One region of the Parendozoicomonas sp. 2304DJ65-17 genome, then DNA from elsewhere that is predicted to be linked to it. Evidence: predicted binding sites of a transcription regulator. Region 1 holds the regulator's gene; the other holds the start of a gene.

The links. Region 1 encodes sigma-54, which starts transcription at its own class of promoters, with help from an activator protein. Its sites were predicted from a motif close to TGGCACNNNNNTTGCTNT; they were not measured.
Region 2: glnA (glutamate--ammonia ligase) is a predicted target of sigma-54. The motif match lies at 2,364-2,381, and genes of this name have one in related genera.

What each region holds. Positions count from the first base shown of each region.
Region 1 is NZ_JBYVJV010000002.1:890,297-894,683, reverse strand. It holds gene lptB (LPS export ABC transporter ATP-binding protein) at 1-682, shown strand, start outside; gene ACY2RR_RS09020 (RNA polymerase factor sigma-54) at 879-2,366, shown strand; gene hpf (ribosome hibernation-promoting factor, HPF/YfiA family) at 2,551-2,856, shown strand; gene ptsN (PTS IIA-like nitrogen regulatory protein PtsN) at 2,875-3,333, shown strand; gene rapZ (RNase adapter RapZ) at 3,461-4,369, shown strand; gene ACY2RR_RS09000 (HPr family phosphocarrier protein) at 4,376-4,387, shown strand, end outside.
Region 2 is NZ_JBYVJV010000001.1:507,346-511,732, forward strand. It holds gene thiI (tRNA uracil 4-sulfurtransferase ThiI) at 1-702, opposite strand, end outside; gene ACY2RR_RS02360 (hypothetical protein) at 805-2,073, opposite strand; gene glnA (glutamate--ammonia ligase) at 2,548-3,954, shown strand; gene ACY2RR_RS02370 (SGNH/GDSL hydrolase family protein) at 4,018-4,387, opposite strand, start outside.

The DNA.
Region 1 (4,387 bases):
TCGGCAGGTCGTTCGTGATGTTTCTGTATCTATAGAAAGTGGCCAGATTGTTGGGCTACTTGGCCCCAACGGGGCGGGCAAAACCACATGCTTCTATATGATCGTCGGTCTGGTTCAAGCGGAAGGCGGCCAGATTTCCATTGACGACCAGAACCTGACCGCTTTACCCATGCACGGCCGAGCCCGTGCCGGTATCGGCTACCTGCCTCAGGAAGCATCCATTTTTCGAAAGCTGACTGTGGCCGATAACATCATGGCCATTCTTGAAACCAGAAAAGGTTTAAGCAAAGCTCAGCGTCTGGAAAAAATGGAAGAGCTGCTGAATGAGTTCAATATTCAGCACATCCGTGACAGCCTGGGCATGAGCCTGTCTGGTGGCGAACGACGCCGGGTTGAGATTGCCCGAGCCCTGGCTACAGAACCTTCATTCATACTGCTCGATGAACCCTTTGCCGGTGTTGACCCTATTTCCGTAACGGATATTAAGGAAATCGTCACCCACCTGAAGAACAGAGGTATCGGCGTACTCATTACCGACCACAACGTTCGGGAAACTCTGGATATCTGTGAGCACGCTTACATTGTCAGCGAAGGTCAGATCATCGCGTCAGGCAACAGCGACACCGTTCTGAGCAACCAGAAAGTGCGCGACGTTTACCTCGGAGAGCATTTCCGGATCTAACGCCTGCGGAGCTGCACCGCTACTGGTCGCAGCTCTTCCTGACGACTGTATTTCACAGGCTGAGCTTCACGTTGGAGCATACGGCAGTGTAATATAGTGGTTTATACGGAAGCGTTATCATGTGTTAAGCCAACGGGCAGGGATGTTGAAAATAATTTTGCAGGACAGTGCAGTTAAGGCTGGATAATACGATCCCATGAAGCCATCTCTTGAACTTAAAATTGGCCAGCAGCTGACAATGACACCCCAGCTGCAACAGGCCATTCGCTTGCTGCAGCTTTCTACACTGGATCTCCAGCAGGAGATTCAGCAAGCCTTGGAAAGCAACCCAATGCTGGAGCAAGAGGAGCTCCAACCTGCTGCAGACCCGGAAGTGCAGGACGCCATTTCTGATGCTGGCCTCACTGACCTGAACGCATCCACCAAAACCGAAAAGACCGACGAAACTAAAGAAACTCAGGAAGACTGGAGCGAATCCATTCCTTCTGATCTGCCTGTAGACAGCGGCTGGGATGATGTTTATCAGGCTGCACCGTCAAGCTCTGGCAGTCAATCCGATGGCCCAGTTGATGATTTCACAACTCGTACCAGTTCCAGTGAAACCCTGCAGGACCACTTGGAGTGGCAGCTGAACCTGGCGCCGATGTCCGACACTGATCGTATGATTGCTATGGCGATTATTGAAGGCATCGATGACAACGGCTATCTCACCGTGTCCTTGGAAGATATTCTGGAAAGCCAGGATCCTGAGCGGGAAATTGAAATGGACGAGGTTGAGATGGTTCTCAACCGTATACAACATTTCGAACCGGTTGGTGTTGGCTGTCGGGATTTACGGGAATGCCTGCTGATTCAACTTCGTCAACTTCCTGAAGCAACCGATGATGTTATCAATGCTCACCGCATTGTTGATCGTTACATCGATCTTCTCGGCACCCGTGATTACGCAACATTAATGCGCCGCACCCGGCTGAAAGAACCTCAGATCAAAGACGCGCTGGCCATCATCCAGAGTCTGAACCCTCATCCCGGAGCAGAGCTTCAGGAATCAGAAGCAGAGTATGTTATTCCGGATGTTCTGGTTCGCAAACGCAAAGGGCGCTGGGTTGTTGATCTGAACCCTGACACAGCTCCACGTTTACGCATTAACGATGGCTACGCATCCCTGATTCGACGAGCGGATTCCAGCGATGACAATACTTACCTGAAAAACCACCTTCAGGAAGCACGTTGGTTTATCAAAAGCCTGCAAAGCCGAAACGAAACACTTCTGAAAGTAGCCACCCGCATTGTTGAATACCAACGCGGCTTTCTGGATTACGGTGAAGAGGCTATGAAACCTCTGGTTCTGCACGATATCGCCGAAGCGGTTGATATGCATGAATCAACAATTTCACGGGTGACCACCCAGAAGTTCATGCATACACCCCGCGGAATTTTCGAGCTGAAATACTTTTTCTCTAGCCACGTTAGCACCACATCCGGCGGAGAATGCTCTTCAACAGCTATCCGGGCACTGATCAAAAAACTGATTGCCCAGGAGAATCCGAAAAAGCCTCTCAGTGACAGCAAAATCGCCACCCTTCTGGGAGAGCAGGGAATAAAAGTCGCCAGACGCACCATCGCCAAATACAGGGAAGCTCTGATGATTCCTCCCTCCAATGAGCGAAAACGTCTGGTATAGCTACCAATTTATAGAAAATGCGCTACCACAGCGCCAGATCAGTCTGAAGCATGCCTTGGCTCATGGAAATAGATTCCAGATACGCAAAATCCGAGACGAGGCACGGGACTGGTGGTAGAATCTAAAGTGTCGGCCCGGTATGGAATTGTCGGGGCTGCTCAACCTGACACCAGGAGAGTAACGCATGCAAGTTAAGATCAGTGGTCATCAGTTCGACGTAACAGAAGCTCTGAACGAGTACGTTTCAAAAAAACTTGACAAGCTAGCCAGCCATTACGATGGAATAACAAGTGTTCAGGTTACCCTGAGTATTGAAAAGCAAAGGCAATGTGCCGAAGCGACCCTGCACGTACGTAATGCTGATATCGCTGCATCGGCTGAACATGAAGACATGTATGCTGCTATTGACCTGTTGACGGACAAACTTGATCGTCAGCTTTTGAAGTACAAGGAAAAAAATATTGATCGCCTTCAGGGGGCCTCTCACTGATCCCCGGTCCAAAATCCAATGAGCCTACGGAATATTCTTGCTCCCGGTCACGCCTTATACGGCGTGCAGGGAGCCAGCAAGAAGCGCACTCTGGAATACATCGCCAGCATAATCAGCCAAAGACAGCCCGGTCTTGATACCAAGGAGTTGTTCAACCAGCTTGTGACCCGGGAAAAACTTGGAAGCACAGGTCTTGGTAATGGTTTTGCGCTACCCCATTGCCGGGTAGCAAACTGCGAAGAGCCACAGGCAGTATTTCTTAGGCTCGCTAAACCAATTGACTTCGATGCTATCGACAAAAAACCTGTCGACCTGGTTTTTGCATTGGTTGTTCCAGAACATGAAACTGAGAAGCATCTGGATTTCCTGCGACAGATTGCTGAGCAGTTCAGTGACGATTCACTCTGTGAACAACTGAGGTCAGCAGATAGCAGTGAAACCCTCTATCGTTTGCTTACAGCAAAAGTAAGCGCCTGAATTCCAATTAATTTACCGATAATAGAGCCTGCAACCGCAGGCTCTATTTTTTTTACCCGTTTTTTTTCCTATGCTTGACCAAGGATCCGAACACACAGAGATCCATCGGCGGGGGATACGTTGACATATGCCAAAGACCATCAGACTCGTAATTATCAGCGGGCGATCAGGCTCCGGAAAAAGTTCCGCTCTTGCAGCTCTCGAAGACCAGGGTTTCTACTGCGTAGATAATCTTCCTGCCAGCTTGCTGATCAGTCTTGTAAAACGCTTTAGAAATAAACCCGCTGGTGCGGGCAACGCGCTGGCGGTCAGCATTGATGCCCGCAACACTCCCGGAGAACTTGCAGAGTTCCCCATCATCCATCAGCAGCTTCGGGAACAGGAACACCTGGCCGGGGATATTATTTATCTGGACGCTGATCACGAAACATTACTGAAACGATTCAGCGCAACCCGCCGCCGCCACCCTTTAAGCGATGGAGAGTCATCTCTCGACGAAGCTATAAGAAAAGAAGCAGAAGTTCTGGGGTTTATTGCCGATGCGGCTGATATGCGCGTCGATACCAGCCGCCTTTCCCTACATGATCTGCGCAGCGTTATTCGCCAGCGCGTGGCAGGAAAAGAGCGCCACGAGCTTTCCTTACAGTTTCAGTCATTCGGCTTTAAAAAGGGCGTCCCTATTGACGCGGATTTTGTTTTCGATGTTCGTTGCCTTCCCAACCCTTACTGGCGTGAAGAACTTAGGGGGATGACCGGGCAGCAACAGCCAGTACAGGACTTTCTGGCGGCTCATGAATCTGTCACACGTATGCGGGATGATATTTTTCAGTTCGTCCATAATTGGCTGCCCGCATTTGAATCTGGCAACAGAAGTTATCTAACCATTGGTATAGGCTGTACCGGCGGCCAGCACCGCTCTGTCTATATTAGTGAGCTCTTAGCCAAAGCCTTTGAAGGTATAATGGCATCGGTACAGGTAAGACACCGGGAACTGGAACGGAAACCAGAACCTCAATTAGCAGAACAAGGGCAATAATATTGTATGGCTGCAATT
Region 2 (4,387 bases), on a different contig from region 1:
GCCGTAACGGTTCCACAGGTAGAAAGCCACTTCTTTTACCGCCAGCTCATGGGCATGACCACCCAGATTGAAGAAACAGAAGTGAGTATTCAGACCACGTTTCATGGTTAAGAAGCTGGAAACTGTGGAGTCAAAACCACCGGAGATCAGAGACAGTACAGGCTCCTGAGAACCCATGGGATAACCACCAAGGCCAGTATGACGACGAGTTACCAGGAACCAGCGGTTGTGCTTGATCTCAATCTCAATCTTAACGTCCGGGTCTTTCAACTTGACCCCAGAAGCGCCTGTTGTCTGGTTCAGTTCACCACCGATAAACCGCTCAGCATCTCCGGAGGTAAAGGTGTGGGAACCATTACGCTTTACCCGAACACAGAAGTTTTTTCCTTCCAGCTGATCAGCAAAAATCGGGCGTACGATTTCCAACATGTCATCCAAAGAAGTCAGCTCATATTCAGAAACTTCCAGTGCCTGATGAATACCAGGGATACATGTGAGGCGATCAGCAAGGGTGGCAATATCAGCAGGCTCAGTCAGGCTGGTTTCAACCTCAACCATATCCCACTTGCCGGTGACTTCGAGAGAGTCATCCAGAGGGCGGCAGACCGTACGGATATTTCTGCGTAACTGCTTCACCAGTTGCTTACGAACCGGAGCACTCTTGATAGTGATCTCCGGGAACAGCTTGATTATAAATTTCATGGAGGCTGAGTAGATCGGGCCAGATACAGATAGATTAATCGGACATTATACAGAACTGCTCCGGAAACCAGCCAGCGGGAACGATACCAACACAGCTGTTTCTTACTCGTCGAGGGTTCCTTCATCAATCTGGAAGTCCAGATACTTACGAATCATACCTGCGGTAACAACCTGTCGCCCCTTCAGTAAACCTCTGGAAAACTCTGACTGTCCGAAAGTGTCTCCAGGGCCACCGTAAAACCAGTATCCGACAATATCCTGTGAAATAATCCAGGCTTCGGCATCAACAGAAGTCGGTGGATCTGATACCGGGTGCTCTTTGAACCAGTCTGTCATGAAGTGGCCCATATGCTCATCAAGAATTTCTTCCAGTGAAGAGGAGTGGTTATATTGAGTGACCCGACCAGTTATATAGTCTTGGAGGGTACGGTTTCGCGCTTCGAAACAGATGTCCCCAGCCCTGATAGCATCGGTAAAGAAATCTTTCAGGGTTCCATTTGCTTCAGCCTTAGTAAACTCATTCCGGAAGGCCTCCAGATATTCATGAATTCCTCGGATCAGGCTCTCTGGGTTAACGTTATGGGGATGAAAAAGCCAGCCAGTTTTAACCGCAAAGTACGGCCCCGGACTATCTCCTTCTCTCAACCGCCTCTCAATTTCCGGCAAATTATTTTCAATATGCTGAATGCTCTCCAGGGTTAACACGCAAAATTCATACTGACTCAGCGCCCCGTAGGTTTGTCCCGCCCGCTCAACCTGCCCTAAAGCTTCGCTGAGCCCTTTCCAGAATACAGTCGGAGGCCACTTTCGGGTAATAGCTTTACTGACCCAGTTACGCACTGGCTCCCAGGCATGACCAAAAAGTAATCGACTTCGTTTTAAAACCGGTTTGCCATCAGGATAATTGGGCGCTCCGCCCAATTGTTGTTTGTATTCATACAGTTTTTCCCGGATGTGGTGATCATTTGGCCTTTCAATTTTTGGTTCATCGAGTAACAGCTCCGGACTATCAACCACACCCTCATCAACAATTTGGTTTATCTGCTGTTGAGACAATGATTGAAGGGATTCAGGAACAGCCTTCGGGGGAGCGTCGAGATCAGTTTCAGCCATTTCCACAACCCAATTCTGGAACTCTCCGGCAATACCAAACAAATCATCAAACTCGTCAGCATCAACCCTGCGAGAGTTCAAAGGCATCTGGTTATCGGCCCCCAGTTGTTCTGCTTTCTTTTTAGTGATCACCGAAGATTGGGCCTGAACCTTTTGCAGAGTTCTATTAAAAGCCGGTACACGAGACGTAACAGCCGGCTTAAGCATCTCCAGAGGAATGGCTTCACCACCTGTTTTTCCAATTCTTCCAGTAGGCATTAGCTGCTCGGATTATTTGCACTCTTCCAGAAGTTATCGACAGCACTTTCCAGAGTTTGCAATCAAAGCAGCATATTGAAAATAAAGGGTGTAAACTGGCTGCGGCTTGCCGCAGCCAAATGCGTATTTGCGCTGAAAGGGAGCAGCCCAGGCAGTCCGGGTTACCAATTGCACCATATTGGTGCAACTGAAAAACCGAAAGGCACAGGAATGGTGCACTTATTAGAAGAACAAAGGGTGCACTGACCGTGCATCGGGCGAAAACACGGGCTTAGAGGGCGCCATTAATTTGGCACGCAGCTTGCTAATAGTTCTGTCGACGACAGTGATTGCATAACGTGAGCTTAAATGGTCTGCCGGATTGGCCCGAGTTGACCGGAACGAACTGACAAAACCGCATATCCAGCACCACGCGACCAACGTCAGGAAAACGTGGATTCAAGCGGTCGAGACAAACCCGAGGAATAGACAAGAATGTCCAACAAGACTCTTTCCCTGATCAAAGAACACGACGTCAAGTGGGTTGACCTGCGCTTTACCGACACCCGCGGTAAGGAACAACACGTCTCACTGCCTATCAGCGAAATCGACGGTGAGTTCTTTGAAGCCGGCAAAATGTTTGATGGCTCCTCCATCTCAGGCTGGAAGGGCATCAACGAATCCGACATGATCATGATGCCTGACGACGAGTCTGCAGTCATTGACCCGTTCACTGATGAAAACACCTTGAACCTTCGCTGCGACATTATCGAGCCTGCCACCATGCAGGGCTACGAGCGTGATCCTCGCTCTGTTGCCAAGCGTGCTGAAGAATACCTGAAGTCTACTGGTATCGGTGACACTGCTTTCTTCGGCCCTGAGCCTGAGTTCTTCGTATTCGACGATGTGAAGTGGAAGATCGACATCTCCGGCGCATCTTACGAAGTTAACTCTGAAGAAGCTGCCTGGGCTTCCAACGAAATGTTTGAAGGTGGTAACACTGGCCACCGTCCTGGCGTAAAAGGTGGTTACTTCCCAGTACCTCCAGTCGATTCCCTGCATGATCTGCGTGCTGCTATGTGTGGCGCTACAGAAGCCATGGGTGTTGCCGTAGAAGTACACCACCACGAAGTAGGTACTGCTGGTCAGTGTGAAATCGGCACTCGCTTCAACACTCTGGTTCGCAAGGCTGACGAAACCCAGATTCTGAAATACTGCGTACACAACGTTGCTCACGCTTATGGCAAGACTGCGACCTTTATGCCTAAGCCTCTGGTTGGCGATAACGGTTCCGGCATGCATGTTCACATGTCTATCAGCAAAGACGGCAACAACCTGTTTGCTGGTGACGGCTATGCCGGTCTAAGCGACACTGCTCTGTACTACATCGGTGGTATTATCAAGCACGCTAAAGCAATTAACGCTTTCGCTAACGCTTCTACTAACGCCTACAAGCGTCTTGTTCCAGGTTTCGAAGCTCCAGTTATGCTGGCTTACTCTGCCCGTAACCGTTCCGCTTCTATCCGTATTCCTTACGTGAATACTCCTAAGGCACGTCGTGTAGAAGTTCGCTTCCCTGACCCAACTGCCAACCCATACCTGGCGTTTGCGGCTCTGATGATGGCTGGCCTGGACGGCATCAAGAACCAGATTCACCCTGGCGATGCTGCTGACAAGGATCTGTACGATCTGCCACCAGAAGAAGCTGCTGAAATTCCAACAGTTGCAGCCAGCTTTGAAGAAGCTCTGGATTGCCTCGACAAGGATCGTGAATTCCTGACTGCTGGCGGAGTATTCACCGACGATATGATCGATGCATACATCGAACTGAAGCGTGACGAGTGCATCAAGGTTAGCCAGACTACTCACCCAGTTGAGTTTGATCTGTACTACTCCTGCTAATACACGCCGACAAAATTCTTACTAAAACCCGAAAGGGCTGCCAAATGGCAGCCCTTTCTTTTGTCAGTTATCTAACTTCAGTAATCGTTTGAGTTCCGCACTGTCTGGAACAATACCCAAAGGCTGCTCTTCAACAATCAACTCATACAGCGTTTTTACTTTTTTCCTGTTGAAGCCGGAAGGCAACTGGCAATCCGTCCAATATCCCGCAAGCCCCGCTATAACACACATATAGGTTGCAACATGCTCGTGGGTTCGGGTTGTTGGGTGCATGGAGTCCCAGAAAAAATATTCATCAGGGTTACTGCAAACCGTCATACCGCCAGCATTCTCGATTGAAACTCCTCCCGGCGCAGGGCAACCAGCGATATTAATATTTGTGCACCCCCGGTCCGTCACCGTGAAACCAAAACTATCCGCATGTTTAAAAAAC